3 regions of the Oerskovia sp. NPDC056781 genome follow, and region 3 is predicted to be linked to each of the others. Evidence: riboswitches for the same ligand, from Rfam matches in the RefSeq annotation. Region 3 holds a riboswitch; each other region holds the start of a gene.
The links. Region 3 has a riboswitch for S-adenosylmethionine ahead of ACFRCR_RS14105 (rhodanese-like domain-containing protein). Riboswitches for the same ligand answer to the same signal wherever they lie in the genome.
Positions count from the first base shown of each region.

Region 1 (5,908 bases), on a different contig from region 3:
CGAGCGAGACCGTGCTCCATGACGGCGGGAAGGCGTACAGGTCGTCATCGGTGGGCCAGCCCGTGAAGTCCTTCGTGTCGACGAAGGTCTGGGTCGCGTTCACGACGATCGGGATGTACGGGAGGTCGCGGGTGATCTCCTTCTGGATGACCGCGTACTGCTCCTTCTTGGCGTCTTCGTCGTTCGTCGCGGCAGCTGCGGTGACGGCGGCGTCGACGACAGGGTTGGAGTAGCGCACGTAGTTGAAGCGACCCGACTCGAGGACCTCACCCACGGGGCCCGTGTACTCGGTCGACATCCACTGGCGGTAGATCGAGAACGGGTCGTCGAGGGACGGACCGGTGATGCCACCGACCATGAGCTCGTAGGTGCCCGCGACGCGCGCGTCGGACATCTCCTGCTGCGACACCTTGTTGTGCGTGACCTGCATGCCGGCCTTGGCTGCCTGTGCAGCAACCAGGTCACCGACCGCGTTGTAGTCGGTCCAGCCGTCGACCGTGACGAGGGTCATCGCGACCTTCTTGCCGTCCTTCTCGTAGATGCCGTCTGCACCCTTGGTGTAGCCGGCACCTTCGAGGACGGCAGCCGCGGCGGCTGCGTCGGCCGTCTGCGGGCTCTCCTTCGCGACGTCCGGGGAGATCCACCGGTCGTCACGGCCGAGCAGCGCGAACGTCGGCGAGGCGACGGCGGCCTGCCCCGCGAAGGCCTTCTCGTTGATCTCGCCGCGGTCGATCGCGAGGTCGAGCGCCTGGCGCACGGCGGCGTCGGTCTGGATGCCCGTGCAGCCGAGCGCGACGGTCGAGCAGGTGTAGAGCGTCGTGGGGTCCTGCGGCGTGTTGAGCATCGTCAGGCGACCGTCGCCCGTGATCCGCTCGGGGTCAGGGACGAACATGCCGGCCCAGTCGACCTTGCCCGTGGTGAGCAGGTCCTCGGCGCTTCCGTTCTTGTCGATGCCGAGGTAGCGGACCTTCTTGACCTTGGGCGCGCCGGCCCAGTAGTCCTCGTTCGCGACGACCGTGTAGCCGGCCTCGGTCACGGCGTCCGCCTTGTAGGGGCCCGTGCCGACCGGGTTCGCGTTCGGGTCGGAGACGATGTCGGCCATCTTGGAGAAGATGTGCTCGGGGACGACCAGGGCGGTGCCGAGGAGCTGGACCTCGGACGTGAACTGCGGCGAGTTGAACGTCCACTTGACGCTCGTGTCGTCGACCTTCTCGACCGAGACGATGAAGTCACGCTTGGTGGCCGCGTTGGTGTGCGAGTAGATGACGTCGTCGACCGTGAAGTCCTCGCCGTCGGTCCACTTGACGCCCTCGCGGATCTTGACGGTCAGCTCGAGGCCGTCCTCGGACCACTCGAACGACTCGCCCAGACGAGGCTCGGGAGCACCGGCCTGTGCCTTGTTGTAGTAGAAGAGCGGCTCGTAGATCGCGCCGTTCGCCGCGTGCAGCGGGTTGGGCGAGTAGGGGTTGAAGTTCGCGACCACGGGGGTCTGCGAACCGGCCCACACGTTCAGGACACGACCCGCGTCGCCGCCCCCCTCGGTCTTCTCACCACCAGAGCTGGAGCAGCCGGCTGCGAACATCGTCACGCCGGTCACCAGGGCAACCGTCGTGAGCAGGCGCTTGCGCGCCACGCTTCGAATCATCATCGGTCCTCTCGAGTCGTCAACGCGTCGTCACGCTGATCGGCCGCTCGCCACCGTGCGAGCTCGTGGCAGGAACACTAACGAATCCCGAGCAGGCTTCCGACCAATACAACAGGAAAGTTACCTAAATGAAATCTGACCGTTCGATGCCGCGCCAAGAACCGCTAGATCCTGCCGATTCCGGTCGTGCCGCGAGCCCAGCGAGCGGTGCGCAGTGCACAACGAATCGGCCCGGCGGGCACGCTCGTGCGTCACGTGCCCGCCGTGGGAACGATCCGACCACGACCTTCCGGAAGCCTCCTAGAGGCTCGCGAGCGCCTCGTCGACCGCTTCCCGCGCCGCGCGCGCGACGTCCAGGTCCGTGACCTCGTAGCCGGACCCGCCCCCGCCACCGGGGCCGCCGTCGTCGGACAGCGTGCGCTTGGCCGAGAGGTGGACCGCGTCCACCCCGGCGGCCACGAGCGCCCCGACGTCCTGCGGGCGCACTCCCCCGCCCGCCTGGACCTGCACGCGCCCCGCGCAGTGACGTGCCATCTCCCGCAGCCGGTCGACACCGTCGATGCTGCTCGGGGCGCCGCCCGAGGTGAGGACACGCGTGACGCCCAGGTCCGCGAGGAGGTCGAGCGCCGCCGTGACGTCCTCGACCACGTCGATCGCCCGGTGGAACGTCACGTCACGCCCGCTCGCGGCCGCGACGAGAGCACGCACCACGTCCGCGTCGACCAGACCGTCGGCCGTGAGGGCGCCGATCACGACCCCGGACGCCCCCGCTGCCACGGCCGCGCGGACGTCGCGCACCTGTACGTCGAGCTCTGCCGCGCTGAACACGAACCCGCCCGCGCGCGGCCGGACCAGGGGGTGCACCTCGACGGGCACGCCGTCCCCCGCCACCTCGGCCGCAGCCGCGACCGCGGCCTCGACGAGCCCCACGCTCGGCGTCAGCCCACCCGTCGCCCCGAGCGCCGCGCACAGCTCGACGCGGCGTGCGCCGATCTGCGCGGCGATCCGCACGCCGTCGGTGTCCTGGACTGCGATCTCGAGGGCGACCTCGCGTGCCATGTGGGGATGCTCCTTGGGTCGGGGTCGGCACGCCGCAGCGCACCCGTGTCAGCGGTCAGCGTAGACCCGACGCCGTCACGGGCGCCTCGAGCGTCCCATCCGTCCGGGCGTCCGGACGTCCGGACGGGACAGAACCCCCGGGACGACGACGGGAGCCGCGCCCTCCGCGCGCCGCGAGGCGCACGGAGCGCACCGCTCCCGTCGGTCCGCCGGGCCCGGAGGCCCTGCGGGTGCGTCAGATGACGCCCAGCGAGATCATCGCGTCGGCGACCTTGGTGAAGCCCGCGATGTTCGCGCCCAGGACGTAGTTGCCGGGCGCGCCGTACTCGTCGGCGGTCTCCTCGCAGCGCGAGTGGATGCCCTCCATGATGTGCGCGAGGCGCTCCTCCGTGTACTCGAACGTCCACGCGTCCCGCGAGGCGTTCTGCTGCATCTCGAGGGCCGAGGTCGCGACGCCGCCCGCGTTCGCCGCCTTGCCCGGGGCGAAGAGCACGCCGGCGTCCTGCAGGAGCGAGACCGCGCCCGGGGTCGTGGGCATGTTGGCGCCCTCCGCGACCGCGACGACGCCGTTCGCGACGAGCTGCTTCGCGTCCTGCTCGCTCAGCTCGTTCTGGGTGGCGCACGGCAGCGCGACCGTCGCGGGGACGTCCCAGATGCTGCCGCCCGTCACGAGGCGCGCGCCGGGGCGGCGCTCGACGTAGTCGGCCACGCGCCCGCGCTCGACCTCCTTGATCTGGCGGAGCAGGTCGACGTCCACGCCGGCCTCGTCGACCACGTAGCCCGAGGAGTCGGAGAAGGACACCACGTTCGCACCGAGCTGCTGGGCCTTCTGGATCGCGTAGGTCGCGACGTTCCCCGAGCCGGAGACGACGACGCGCTGGCCGTCGAAGGTCTGGCCCTTGGTGCGCAGCATGTGGTCGGCGAAGAACACCGTGCCGTAGCCCGTGGCCTCGGTACGCACGAGGGATCCGCCCCAGCTGATGCCCTTGCCCGTGAGCACGCCGGACTCGTAGCGGTTGGTGATGCGCTTGTACTGGCCGAACAGGTAGCCGATCTCGCGGCCGCCCACGCCGATGTCGCCCGCGGGGACGTCCGTGTACTCGCCGATGTGGCGGTAGAGCTCGGTCATGAACGACTGGCAGAAGCGCATGACCTCGCCGTCGGACTTGCCGCGCGGGTCGAAGTCCGAGCCGCCCTTGCCGCCGCCGATGGGCATGCCGGTGAGCGAGTTCTTGAAGATCTGCTCGAACCCGAGGAACTTGACGATCCCGAGGTACACCGAGGGGTGGAAGCGGAGGCCGCCCTTGAACGGGCCGAGGGCCGAGTTGAACTCGACGCGGAAGCCACGGTTGATCTGGACGTGGTTCCGGTCGTCGACCCACGGCACGCGGAAGATGATCTGACGCTCGGGCTCGCAGATGCGCTCGAGCACGGCGGCGTCGACGTACTGGGGGTTCTTCTGGAGCACCGGCCCGAGCGAGTCGAAGACCTCGCGAACCGCCTGGTGGAACTCGACCTCACCAGGGTTGCGGGCGAGGACCTCGTCGAAGACGGACTGCAGACGACTATCCATGGAGTGCTCCTCGGCAGGGCGGGCTTTGAACCGCACCAGGTTACGTACTCGTAAACATCGCCGTACTCCCGTCCCACTCTGGGAGACGCCAGGCTCATGACCTGGGACGCCGCCCTTGCTCGAGGCAACAGTTCGAGGGTCCGGTGCAGGAAACCTCCGTCCACCCTCTGAGAATTCTCGACCTGATCGGTGCAGATTCCCCCCGCCGGGGCTATACCCCTACCCAGAGGTCACGAGCACCAGCGCGAAGCCCCGGCTCGCTGGTCAGCAACCCCTTCACGACGGGGTGCTCCGGGAGATGACCTGGCCGCGCCGGCACGACGCGGCAAGCGTGCAGCACGACGACAGTGAGGAAGCGATGACCCAGCACCCCGAAGCACCCCGCCCGACGCAGACCGACGACCCGCGACCGGCCGTGGTGACCCTGGTCGGCAACCCGCGGCCCGGTTCACGGACCTTGACCGCCGCCCGGACGGTCGCAGCCCGAGTCGCCGACCACCTGGGCCTCGCCCCGGCCGACCCGGCCGACCCGGTCGACCCAGCCGGGGCCCCGCAGACCGGGCCCTCCCGGACAGGGCCGTCACCGGCCACGATCGACCTCGCCGAGATCGCCACCGAGATCCTCGCCCCCGAGCACCCGCGCGCCGACACCGCGCGGGACATCGCCGCGAGCGCCGCCGTACTGGTCGTCGCGACGCCCGTCTACAAGGGCTCGTACACCGGGCTGCTCAAGGCGTTCCTCGACCTCTACGGCCCCGACGGCCTGGCCGGGGTCGTGGCCGTCCCGGTCGTGGTGTCGGGCAACCCCGCGCACGCTCTCGCGGGCGAGGTGCACCTGCGCCCGCTCCTCGTGGAGCTCGGCGCGACGGTCCCCGCACGCACGCTCACCCTCCTGGACTCCCAGCTCGGCGAGGCCGAGCTCGCGAGCACCGTCGACGCCTGGCTCGACCGTGCGGGAGGCCCGTTGCTCCGGGCGGTGAGCGCCGCCGTCGGGCAGGACGTCCCCACCCACCGGACCGCTCCCGAGCTCGCCGAGGTGACCCGATGACCGCCGAACCCACGACCCGCTCCGACGTCGCGGGCCTCGCCGGGCTCGAGGCCCTGCTCCACGAGCAGGACGAGCCGCAGCTCAGCGCCGACGCCTACAAGGCCGTGTTCCGGCAGCACCCCGCGGGCGTGGCGGTCGTCGCGCTCGAGCACGAGGGCCGCCCGGTGGGCTTCACGGCGACGTCGGTCATCTCGGTCTCGGCCGCGCCGCCGCTGCTCGCGTTCTCGCTCGCGTCGACCTCGTCGTCGTGGCCCGCGATCTCCGCGGCCCGCACGGTCACGGTCAACTTCCTCAGCGCCGACCAGGACGACGTGTCGGCGCGCTTCGCGACGAGCGGGATCGACCGCTTCGCAGCCGGCGGGTGGTCACCGCTCGACTCCGGGGAGCCCGTGATCGACGGCGCGCTGTCCTGGGTGCGCGGGCGCATCATCCAGCGCACGCCCGTGGGCGACAGCTACCTGGTCTCGCTGCGTGCGCTCGCGTCGGGGACGCGCAGCGACGCGACGCCGCTCGTCTACCACGACCGGTCCTACCACCGGATCGGGGACCACTCGGCTCTCTGAGCCGCACGGACCGGGGCCCG
Region 1 covers NZ_JBHUAD010000070.1:11,377-17,284, forward strand. The annotation lists gene ACFRCR_RS08515 (ABC transporter substrate-binding protein) at 1-1,648, opposite strand, end outside; gene ACFRCR_RS08520 (copper homeostasis protein CutC) at 1,946-2,704, opposite strand; gene gdhA (NADP-specific glutamate dehydrogenase) at 2,940-4,277, opposite strand; SAM riboswitch class IV at 4,506-4,615, shown strand; gene ACFRCR_RS08530 (NADPH-dependent FMN reductase) at 4,636-5,325, shown strand; gene ACFRCR_RS08535 (flavin reductase family protein) at 5,322-5,888, shown strand.
Region 1: another riboswitch for S-adenosylmethionine. It lies ahead of ACFRCR_RS08530 (NADPH-dependent FMN reductase); the one in region 3 lies ahead of ACFRCR_RS14105 (rhodanese-like domain-containing protein).

Region 2 (5,908 bases), on a different contig from region 3:
GCGCGAGCGCTGCCACGACCTCGATCGCGTCGGCCTTGCCCAGCAGGACCTTCTGCGCCATGAAGGCCTTCGTGGCCGTGCTCTCCTCGGGCAGGCTCGACCCCGCGAAGACCTCCATGAGGGCGCGCGCGTCGGCCTCGGGCAGCCGGAAGGTCACGACCTGCGTGAGGTTGCGCAGGATCGCGGTGCGCTCGGCCTCCGAGAACCCGAAGCGCAGCGTGAGGGAGCCCTGCTCGATCCGCGTGTACGCGTACGTGACGTCGGCGAACGGGCGCGCCGGACCGTCCCCGAGGCGCAGCGTCCGGGCCGCGAGGTCGACCGTGACGGGCTTCGCCTCGCGCACCCAGTAGACGAGGAACGGGAGGATGATCGCGAGCACCGCGACGAGCGCGATGACGAGGTACAGCACGAAGCTCTCCTCGTCGCCGAACCGCAGGAATGCGACGACCGTGAGCAGCGCCGCGGCCAGGAACGGGGAGACGACGGCGGTCAGGCGCATCTTCTTGCGCCCGTCCACCCAGAGCGGCAGGTCGGTCGTGGTCGGAGCGGGTGCTGCGGCGTGCATGGTTCCCCCATCGGGACAGGTGCCTCGCCCCATGGTGGAGCGATGACGTGCGCGCCGATGCTACTGGTGGAGGAGTGTCGGGCGGAACGGGGAGAACTGCCCGGGGGCGGTGGGCCTGGGCCCAGCGCCCCCGGGGTGTCGCGAGGATCAGCCGAGCTGCGCGCGCACCGCGTTCGTCGCGGCGACGAGGTTCTCGAGGGACGCCACGGTCTCCTCGTAGCGACGCGTCTTGAGGCCGCAGTCGGGGTTGACCCACACGAGGCGCGAGTCGATCGACTTCACCGCGAGCTCGAGCAGGTCGGTGACCTCCTCGGTCGACGGGACGCGCGGCGAGTGGATGTCGTACACGCCCGGGCCGATGCCGCGCGCGTAGCCGGCCTCGGCCAGCTCGGGCACGATCTCCATGCGCGAGCGTGCTGCCTCGACCGACGTCACGTCGGCGTCGAGCCCGTCGATCGCCCCGATGACCTCGCCGAACTCCGAGTAGCACAGGTGCGTGTGGATCTGCGTCTCGGCCACGACACCCGCGGTCGCGAGGCGGAACGAGCTCACCGACCAGTCGAGGTACGCGGCCTGGTCGGCCTTGCGCAGAGGCAGGAGCTCGCGCAGCGCGGGCTCGTCGACCTGGATGATGCCGATGCCGGCGGCCTCGAGGTCCGCGATCTCGTCGCGCAGCGCGAGGCCCACCTGGTTGGCCGTGTCGCCGAGCGGCTGGTCGTCGCGCACGAACGACCACGCGAGGATCGTGACCGGACCGGTCAGCATGCCCTTGACCGGCTTCTCGGTGAGCGAGGCCGTGAACGTCGACCAGTCGACCGTGATGGGCGCCGGACGCGTCACATCGCCCCACAGGATCGGCGGACGCACGCAGCGCGAGCCGTACGACTGGACCCAGCCGTTCGCCGTGACCGCGAACCCGTCGAGGTTCTCCGCGAAGTACTGGACCATGTCGTTGCGCTCGGGCTCGCCGTGCACCAGGACGTCCAGACCGATCTGCTCCTGGAGCTCGACGACGCGGCGGATCTCGTCCTGCATCGCGGCCGTGTAGTCCGCGTCGGAGAGCTCGCCCTTGACGTTGAGCGCGCGCGCCCGGCGGATCTCCGGAGTCTGCGGGAACGACCCGATGGTCGTGGTCGGCAGCAGCGGGAGGTTCAGCTTGGCCTGCTGGGCGGCCGCGCGCTCGGCGTAGTCGCCGCGCGAGAAGTCGCCCTCGGTGAGGGCTGCGGCGCGCTCGCGCACCGCAGGCACGACGACGCCGCTCGCCACCGCGCGCGAGGCCACCGCCGCGCGAGACGCCTCGATCTGGTCGGCGACCGCCTCAGGTCCCTCGGTCAGGGCCTGGGCGAGAACGGCGACCTCGCCGACCTTCTGGTCGGCGAACGCGAGCCAGTCACGGAGGCGGGCGTCGATCGAGCCGTTGGTCCAGTCCTCGTCCTCGACGTCGTGCGGGACGTGCAGGAGGGAGGTCGAGGTGCCGACGGTGACGGTGCCTGCCCCCAGGTCCGACAACCCCTCGACCAGGTCGAGCTTCGCTGCGAGGTCGGCACGCCAGACGTTGTGGCCGTCGATCACGCCGGCGACGAGGGTCTTGTCCGCCAGGCCCGGGACGGGGCCCGCGGGGACAGCGCCCTTGACGAGGTCGAGCGAGATCGCCTCGACGTCGGTCGCGGCCAGGAGCGCGAGGCCGTCGTGCTCACCCTGGAGCCCGCCGAACGGCGCGCCCACGAGGATCGCGGGACGCTCGGAGCCCACCGCGAGCTCGGTCGCGAGCACGCGGTACGCCTCGGTGACCGCGGCGTGGACCTCGGCGGCCGGGACGTCGATCGAGTCGGACACGAGCGCGGGCTCATCGAGCTGCACCCACGGTGCACCCGCCGCGGCCAGGGCGCGCAGCAGCTCGACGTACACGGGCAGGACGTCCGCGAGGCGCGAGAGCGGGCTGAAGCCGGGCGCGCTGTCGTCGGCGGCCTTGGACAGTGCGAGGAACGTGACGGGCCCGACGACGACGGGCCGGGTCACGACGCCCGCGTCCTTGGCCTCGACGAACTGGCGCACGACGCGGTCGTCCGCGAAGCGGAACGGCGTGGACTCGCTGATCTCGGGGACCAGGTAGTGGTAGTTCGTGTCGAACCACTTGGTCATCTCGAGCGGGGCGTCCTCGCCGGCGCCGCGCGCGACCGTGAAGTAGCCCGCGAGGTCCAGCGCGCCGTCGGCGTCGGTGAGCGACGCGAAGCGGGACGGGACCGCCCCGAGGAGAGCGACGACGTCGAGCACCTGGTCGTAGTAGGAGAAGGAGCCGGGCACGGCGCCCGACGCGGCGTCGAGGCCCAGGTCGACGAGGCGCTTCGCTGCGGCGACGCGCAGCGCCGAGGCCGTGGCCTCGAGCTCGTCGGCGGTGGTCCTGCCGGCCCAGAAGGACTCGACGGCCTTCTTGAGCTCGCGGCGCGGGCCGATGCGGGGGTATCCGAGGACGGAACCGGACGGGAACGTGGGTGCACTCATGGTGAATACCTCTGAACTGGTCAGACCGAGGAGCTGCCCAGGGCAGGCTCGGCGGAGGGAAGGGGAGTGCCGGAGACCCACGGCCCGCTGGCCAGGTCGGGGGTGCGGGACGAGACGCCGTCGGCGTCCCCCGCTGCCCCACCGCCGAGGTCGACTCCCTCGAGCAGGTCTAGAGCGGCTTGGTGCTTGTTGAACGTGTAGATGTGGAGGCCGGGCGCACCGGCGGCGAGGACCTGGCGCGCGAGCGTGACCGAGTGGCGGATGCCCAGGGCGTGGCGCGCGGCGGGGTCCTGCTCGGCCTCGAGGGCCTCGACGACGCGCTGCGGTGCCGGGACGCCCGTGAGCTCCTCAACGCGTGCGAGCCGGGCCGGGTCCGTCATGGGCAGCAGGCCCGCGAGGATCGGGATGGTCACCCCTGCGGCGCGCGCCTCGGCGACGAAGTCGATGTACGAGGACGCCTCGTAGAAGAGCTGCGTGATCGCGAAGTCCGCGCCTGCCTGCTGCTTCTGCCACAGGCGGCGCACCTCCTGGGTGCGGCTCGTCCCGGCGGCGAGGTTCCCGTCGGGGAACGTCGCGACCGCGATGGTCAGCGGGCGGGCCGCGCCGCGCAGCGCGACGCTCGGGCTCGCGGCGCAGCGCGCGGCCTCGACCTCGCGCAGCAGGGCCACGAGCTCGGTGCTCGACCGCACGCCGTCCTCGGCGGGGCGCCAGTCCGGCTGGTCGCGCGGCGGGTCGCCCCGCAGGGCGAGGAAGCTGCGCACGCCCGCGTCGAGGAAGTCCGTGATGACGTCCTCGACGTCCTCGCGCGAGGCGCCCACGCACGTCAGGTGCGCGATGGGCAGCACGGGCGTGCCGTGCAGGAGCTGGCTGATGACGCGCCGGGAGGTCTCACGGTCGGTGCCGGCCGCGCCGTACGTGACCGACACGAAGTCGGGGGACGTCGCGACCAGACGGCGGGCCGTCTCCCAGAACTTGGGTGCGGCGTCGGGGCGGCGCGGGGGCATGAGCTCGAACGACACCGTGGGTCGCGGTGCCTCGTGCCCGAAGTGCCCCAGGTCGACGATGCTCATCGCGTGACCGCCACGAGGGGCGTGCTGGTGGTGGCCACGGGGGCCGTACGACTGGCGCGCGGGACCCCGGTGCGGTGTAGGGGTGCGCAGGAAGATGCCTCGGTCATGAATCGCTCCATCGAACCTGGCTGTAGCACCCGTACCCGCGGGAGGCTTCCGTTGGGGGGTTGCTGCGGTGTCAACGAGCCAGGACTCTCGACCGCTCTGGATGGTGTTGACGATCGTAGGGGGAATCCATGATCTGAGCCAATATCTGCTCGAAGCGTGAGACGCAGGGGTCCGGGGTGGTCGTTCAGGCCGGTCCGTGTTCCGTCCACGCTGTCGCAGGGTCGCTCCGTCGGGCCCTGCATTCGCCCTTCCAACGTACGCCTGTCGGTCGCCACCGGACCGTCGGGCGTTCCTTCTCGACGTCGCCGGTATGCTCCGGGCGTGCCTCGCCGACGCAGCCAGCAGCAGGTCGTGTTCATGCTCGACGACTCGTCCGAGGACGTCGACCCGGTCGACCCGGAGCCGCGTCGTCGCGAGCAGAGGGGGCGCCCGCTCGACCGCTCCGCCCGACGGCGCCGTGCCGCCCTCCTCGTCGGCCTCGCCGCCGGTCTCGGCGTGCTCGGGACGGCGGCCGCGGTCGTCGTGACGCGTGACGGGGCGGCCCAGGACGACGCGCTCGAGACGCTCCGATCGTCCGAGGGCGGGATCTTCGACCTCGCCTACGCGCCGCGTGCCGAGTGGAGCGTCGACCGCGACGAGGGCGAGCCGTTCACCGTGGGGGACCTGCTGGTGATCCCGGGGCGCTCCGGGACCGTCGGGTACGACCTCGGGTCGGGCGACGAGCGCTGGCGGCTGGACGACCTGACCCGGCAGGTCTGCGCCGCCGACCAGGAGGGCGTCGAGGGGACGCCGGAGGCGTCGGCCTTCGTGTGCCTGGGCCAGGGGGAGGATGCTCCCACAGCCCGACTCGTGAGCGTCGACGGTGCGGTGGTGGCCGAGGTGGAGGTGGACCCACGCAGGGGCGAGGCGGTCACCGGTCCCGGTGGGACGGTGCTCCAGGCCACCAGGGACGAGACGGGGGTCGTGGTCCGGTCCGTCGACGTCCGGACGGGAACGGTGGCGTGGGAGCGACGGCTGACCGTGAAGGAGGACGCGCAGGGCCCGCTGTGCGCGACCGAAGGTGATGCCGTCCGTGCGGTCTACCGGACGGGGACGGTGGAGGTCCACGGCTGCGGCGTCCTGTCCTACCTGACACCTGGGGGCCTGGTCGTCGACGAACCGTCGGCGATGGTGCAGGTCACCGCCTTGGGTAACGGGTCCTACCTCCGCTCGTCGGGGACGGCCGTCGCGGGACCCGCCGAGGCCGTCTCGGCCGACGGCACGGTGCTCTAGAGGAACGAAGGGCTCGTGCTCGGGGAAGGTGCCAGAGACCTCATGGCACCTCACCTCGTCCTGCTCGACCAGGGGGAGACGCTCCTCGCCGTCCACCGGGACGGCACGACCGCCTGGACCGCGCCGGTCGCAGCGCGGCAGGTGCTCGTCCGCGGGGCGGACGTCGTGCTCGTGCAGACGGTCGACCGGGAAACGGTCGCTCTGGACGCCACGACGGGCGAGGAGCGGTGGCGGCGGGCCGCCGGGCCTGTGTCCGGTGCGGTGTCGTACCGCGTGACCGGCACGTTCACCGACGGCTTCTCCGCGCTCCTCGTCGTCCCCACCGCGCCCGGCACGAGCTCGGTCACCGCCCTCGACCTGGCGACGGGCGACGTGCGATGGACCCAGGAGC
Region 2 covers NZ_JBHUAD010000149.1:77-5,984, forward strand. The annotation lists gene ACFRCR_RS12945 (hypothetical protein) at 1-565, opposite strand, end outside; gene metE (5-methyltetrahydropteroyltriglutamate--homocysteine S-methyltransferase) at 713-3,067, opposite strand; gene ACFRCR_RS12955 (methylenetetrahydrofolate reductase) at 3,088-4,137, opposite strand; SAM riboswitch class I at 4,250-4,352, opposite strand; gene ACFRCR_RS12960 (hypothetical protein) at 4,567-5,517, shown strand; gene ACFRCR_RS12965 (PQQ-binding-like beta-propeller repeat protein) at 5,560-5,908, shown strand, end outside.
Region 2: another riboswitch for S-adenosylmethionine. It lies ahead of ACFRCR_RS12955 (methylenetetrahydrofolate reductase); the one in region 3 lies ahead of ACFRCR_RS14105 (rhodanese-like domain-containing protein).

Region 3 (5,908 bases):
CCTGCCCACATCGACGGATCGACGATCTGGGCCAGCGCACCGGCGTGCGCGACAGCCAGGGGTTCGAGGCGGAACCCGTGGCCTTCAAGGTGGACATCGTGCTGCACAGCGCATATCAGAACACACGCAGGCGTCGCCGCCAAGACCACGGAGCGGTCGTTCGTGAACGACAGGGTGACGGACCGGTGAACGTTGCGCTCCAGGCAGCGTCTCCGCAGGTCAGAGGGCGCTCAGGCGGGGGCCGGTCCGCAGCCCACGGCGGCCGTGATGTTGCCTGCGGCGGCCGTCGCGAACAGGCCCGACAGCCCCGCGACCTGCAAGAGCGGACGCGGGTCGTCGCTCACGACCCAGCAGCCGTCCACGACCTCGTACCGGGCCTTGGCCCCCTCGCTCACCCAGGTGCGCAGCGCGGTGACGAGACGGTCGATCTCCTCGCCCGTCGTGCCGACCCCGATCGACGCCCTGATCGCCCCGGCCGGGAAGCCCAGCCGGGCCAGGAGCGGGTGCGCGCAGAAGCGGCCGTCACGCACGCCGATGCCGTGCTCGGCCGACAGGTAGGCCGCGACGAGCCCCGCGTCGGAGCCGTCGACCGAGAACGTCACGACCCCCACCGGGTCGACGGCGTCGGCCCAGGCCCGCACGACGCGCACGCCGTCGATCGCCTCGAGCCCCGCGACGAGCCGGGCCCGCAGCTCGGTCTCGTGCGCGACGAGCACGCCGGGCTCGAGGGCCGCGAGCGCGTCGCACGCGGAGGCGAGCGCGACCGCGCCGATCACGTTGGGCGACCCGGCCTCGTGCCGTGCCGGGGCGCTCTGCCACGTGGTGCCGTCGAGCGTGACGTTGCGGACCGCGCCACCACCGGCGAGGTAGGGCGTGCCGGTGTCGAGCCAGTCGCGGCGACCGACGAGAGCGCCCGCACCGAACGGCGCGTAGGTCTTGTGCCCCGAGAACGCGACGTAGTCCACGTCGGTCGCGGCGAGCGAGACGCCCCGGTGCGGGACGAGCTGGGCGCCGTCGAGCAGGACGCGCGCGCCGGCGTCGTGCGCCGCGGTCACGACCTCGGCGAGCGGCAGCGACTCGCCCGTGACGTTCGACGCGCCCGTGACCGCGACGAGCGCGTACGGGAAGCGCGACAGCTCGGCGCGCAGCCCGGACAGGGTCTCGGCGACCGTCGCACCGCCGACCAGGACCGTGGCGCCGCCCGTGCGCTGCCAGGGCAGGAGGTTCGCGTGGTGCTCGACGTCGAGGACGAGCACACGCCCTGGCGAGCCGTCGGCCCGGGCCGGGACGCAGCCCGCGAGGAGGTTGAGGGAGTCCGTGGTGTTGCGCGTGACGATCGTGACGTCGTCCTCGCGCGCGCCGACGAACGCGCCGATGGTCTGGCGCGCGGCCTCGTAGAGGGCCGTCGACACCTGGGACAGGTAGCCCGCGCCGCGGTGCACGCTCGCGTACAGCGGCAGGACCTCGGTGACCCGGTCGGCCACGACCTGGAGCGCCGGGGCCGAGGCCGCGACGTCGAGGTTCGCGTACGGGACGCTGCGCCCGTCGACGAGGGGGACCAGGGTGTCGCTGCCCACGACGGGCAGCACGGCACACGAGGTGGGTGCTTCGATGACTGCGTGTGCGCTCATGGCACGTCCTCCGGTGGTCGTCGGAGTTCGCCGTGCCGGCCCCTCCGCGCTTGCCCCCCTCCAGATAGAGAGGGACCTGGTCGTCACCCGGGGCACCCCACCGCGGAGGAGGGTTGCCGGCCAGCAAACCGGGGTTTTGCGCTGGCACTCATGACCTGGTGTCCAGGATGGTCGAGGCGCGCGGAGCGTGTCAACCGGTGGGCACCGCGTCTCGGATCGTGGTCAGGGTGGTCTGTCAGGCGGGCAGGACGGGCGAGGCCGAGGACGCGTCCGCGAGCGCCTGCGCGCGCCGCGCGTCGGCCCGGTACATGGCCGCGTGCTCCCGGAAGTCGGCCCGACCGGTCGCGGTCGCCCGCTCGTCCGTGAACGCCGCGAGCTCGTCGAGCCGCGCGACGACGGTGGTCAGGACCTCGCGGCGCGAGTACGGCATCCCGTACGCGGAGACCAGGGCGTCGAGCCGCGCCATCGGGTCCAGCCGCCCGACGACGTCGCTCCCCTCCGACTCCCCTGCGTCCGCCACGAGGGGCGCGAGCCGGTAGCCGAGGTAGGCCAGGTCCCAGATCCGGGGGCCGGGGCTCGCGGTGTCGAAGTCGATGAGCCCCACGAGGGTTCCGTCGCGGAAGACCATGTTGTACGGGGCGACGTCGTTGTGGCACACGACCTCGGCGGGCTCGTGCGGTGCGGTCTGCCAGACAGGGGCCGGCGGGGCGTCGGGGACGAGGGCGGCGGCGCCTGTGTCGAGGAACCCGACGCTCGCGTCGTGCACGCGCCGCAGCAGCGCGCCCGCATCCCGGAGCACCGCGTCGTCCCAGACCCACGGGGGCAACGGGTAGTTCCCGACGTCACCGGGGAGGAACGACAGCACCTCTCGCCCCTGGTCGTCGGTTCCCAGCGGCTCGGGTACCTCGGTGACGCCCTGTGCTCGCAGGTGCCGCAGGAGCGCCTGGACCGTGGGCGTCCAGGGCCCCGCGGTCCGGCGGACGGTGTCGCCGCTGCGCACGACCGTCGTCGAGTTCCCGCCGGCCAGGGGCTCCTCGGCCTGGTCGGGCGCCGCGAGGTAGAGGGCTTGCGTCGAGGTAGAGCCCCCTGGCCCTCCGTCTCGACGGGATTCCTCTACCTCGTGGTCCGGTGCGGGGAGGTCGCTCATGCGCAGGAACCTAGCCCGACCACCCTGCGAGACACCTGTTCTTTTCCGTGGTCACGGTGGCGTACGATCCGACGCAACCATCCAGAGCGGCTGAGTGACTTGGCACGATGACGCCGCAGCAACCCCCCGGTGACGGGCGAGGGTGCTACCGCCACGACCGATGGAGGATCACCATGAGTGCCCCCGACCGCGCGACCGCTGCCCCGGTCCCCGACGCCCGGCCTGCCGACGGCTACGCCGGGGACATCACGCCCCAGCAGGCGTGGGCCCTGCTCCAGAGCGACCCGAGCGCCGTCCTCGTGGACGTCCGCACCGACGCCGAGTGGCGCTTCGTCGGGGTCCCCGATCTTGCCTCGACGGGCCGCGAACCGGTCCTGACCCAGTGGGTCGACGTCACGGGCCGCCCCAACCCGGCGTTCGTCGCGGAGCTCACCGCGGCCGGGTTGAGCCCTGAGCGTCCGGTCGTCTTCCTGTGCCGCTCGGGAGCCCGCTCGATCGGCGCGGCCAAGGCCGCGACCGCCGCGGGGCTTGGCCCCGCGTACAACGTCCTCGAGGGTTTCGAGGGAGCGCTCGACGGCACCGGCCACCGCGGCTCCGACGGCTGGCGCGCCGCGGGCCTGCCTTGGACGCAGTCGTGAGCGCCGCGACCGGGGACGGCGTGCTCCGCATCCCCGCCGGCATCCCGGGCGGCTCGGGTCGTGGCCCGCTCCCCCGCTCGGTCCGCCCCGACACGCTCGCCGTGCGCGGCGGCCACGCCCGCACCAACTTCGAGGAGACGAGCGAGGCGCTCTTCCTCACGCAGGGCTACGTGTACGGGAGCGCCGCCGAGGCCGAGGCCGCGTTCACAGGCGAGGTCGACCGCTTCATCTACTCGCGCTACGGCAACCCGACGGTGCACACGTTCGAGGAGCGGCTGCGCCTCATCGAGGGCGCCGAGGCCTGCTACGCGACCGCGTCGGGCATGTCCGCGGTCTTCACCTCGCTCGCGGCGCTGGTCGGCGCCGGGTCGCGCATCGTCGCGGCCCGCGCGCTGTTCGGCTCGTCGCTCGTGATCTTCGACGAGATCTTCGCCAAGTGGGGCGTGCGCACCGACTACGTCGACGGCCACGTCCTCTCGCAGTGGGAGGAGGCGCTGTCGACCCCCGCGGACGTCGTCTTCTTCGAGACCCCGTCCAACCCCATGCAGGACGTGATCGACGTGCGCCGGGTGAGCGACCTCGCGCACGCCGCGGGTGCCGTCGTCGTGCTCGACAACGTGTTCGCGACCCCCGTGCTGCAGAAGCCGCTCGAGCTCGGCGCCGACGTCGTCGTGTACTCGGCGACCAAGCACATCGACGGACAGGGGCGCGTGCTGGGCGGCGCGATCCTGGGCTCCGAGGAGTACGTCAAGGGACCGGTCCAGACCTTCATCCGCAACACCGGCCCGTCGCTCAGCGCGTTCAACGCGTGGGTCCTGGTCAAGGGGCTCGAGACCCTCTCGGTGCGCGTCAAGGCGCAGAACGCCTCGGCCCTCCAGGTCGCGACGGCCCTCGAGGAGCTGCCGGGCGTCACGGCCGTGCGCTACCCGTTCCTGGCCTCGCACCCGCAGGTCGAGCTCGCCAAGGCCCAGCAGAGCGGTGGCGGGACGGTCGTGACGTTCAACCTCGACGTGCTGGGCGCCGACGACCCGCGCACCGACCCCGAGCTCCTCAAGAAGCGCACGTTCCAGTTCCTCGACGCCCTGCGGGTCGTGGACATCTCGAACAACCTGGGCGACGCCAAGTCGCTCATCACGCACCCGGCGACCACGACGCACCGCAAGCTGGGTCCGGACGGGCGTGCCGCCGTCGGGATCGCGGAGACGACCGTGCGCCTGTCGATCGGCCTCGAGGACCCGCTCGACCTCATCGAGGACGTCGAGCAGGCGCTCGCCGCACGCTAGCCCCTCACGGGCCACGCGCCGGGTGCGGAGCAGTCGTCCGATCGAGCGATCGACGACAGCTGCTCCGCACCCAGCGGCCGCGCAGGAATACCCCGGCCGTATCCCGGGGTTGCACCAGGCGATGACTACCTCGCCGCGCCTCTCCGTCCTCGACCTCGTCCCCGTCCGCTCGGGACAGTCCTCCGCCCAGGCCATCGCCGCCTCCCTGGACCTCGTGCGCCTCGCCGACCGCCTCGGCTTCACGCGCTACTGGTTCGCCGAGCACCACAACATGCCCGCGGTCGCGGCCTCGGCACCGCCCGTCATGATCTCGGCGGCTGCAGCGGTGACCGAGCGGATCCGCGTCGGGTCGGGCGGCGTCATGCTCCCCAACCACGCACCCCTCGTCGTCGCCGAGCAGTTCGCGGTCCTGGAGGCCATGGCCCCGGGGCGCATCGACCTGGGCATCGGGCGCGCGCCCGGCAGCGACCCCGTCGTCACCGCACTGCTGCGCAGCAGCGGCCCGACGTCCGACGTCGACCGCTTCCCCCAGCACGTCCAGGACATCCGCTCGCTCATGAGCGCCGAGGGCGCCTCGGTCCGCCTCACGACGGGCCAGGTCTACGACGTCCACGCGACCCCGGCCGCCGAGACGGTGCCGACCGTGTGGCTGCTCGGGTCGAGCGACTACTCCGCGCGGCTCGCCGCAGAGCTCGGCCTGCCGTACGTGTTCGCCAACCACTTCTCGGGCGCCGGCATCGACGAGATCCTCGCGCTCTACCGCGACGGCTACCGCCCGTCGGCCGAGCACCCCGCGCCGGAGACGTTCCTGACGGTCAACGTGTCGGTCGCCCCGACGCTCGACGAGGCCCGCGCCCGCGCCCTGCCGCAGGCGCGCATGATGGCCCGCCTGCGCTCGGGGAAGCCGCTGGGCGCCCAGGAGACGGTCGAGGACGCCGCGTCGACGCCGCTCGACGGGCTCACGTCCCAGATGGCCGACGAGATGCTCGACCGCTGGATCGTCGACGAGCCCCAGGCTGCCGCCCGTCGCGTGCGCGAGCTCGCCGCCCGGCACGGCGTCGACGAGGTCATGGTCGTGCCCGTCGCGGCGTCGCGGGCCGACGAGTCGCTCGACGCGACGCCCGGGCGCACGCAGACGCTCGAGCTGCTCGCGGCCGCGCTCGGCGACTGATCCCGTGACCCCACCGAGCGACGACCGCACCAGCCCGC
Region 3 covers NZ_JBHUAD010000177.1:1,915-7,822, reverse strand. The annotation lists gene ACFRCR_RS14120 (GNAT family N-acetyltransferase) at 1-107, opposite strand, end outside; gene ACFRCR_RS14115 (aminotransferase class V-fold PLP-dependent enzyme) at 231-1,631, opposite strand; SAM riboswitch class IV at 1,673-1,787, opposite strand; gene ACFRCR_RS14110 (phosphotransferase enzyme family protein) at 1,867-2,778, opposite strand; SAM riboswitch class I at 2,853-2,945, shown strand; gene ACFRCR_RS14105 (rhodanese-like domain-containing protein) at 2,952-3,416, shown strand; gene ACFRCR_RS14100 (O-succinylhomoserine sulfhydrylase) at 3,437-4,699, shown strand; gene ACFRCR_RS14095 (LLM class flavin-dependent oxidoreductase) at 4,821-5,870, shown strand; gene ACFRCR_RS14090 (MBL fold metallo-hydrolase) at 5,875-5,908, shown strand, end outside.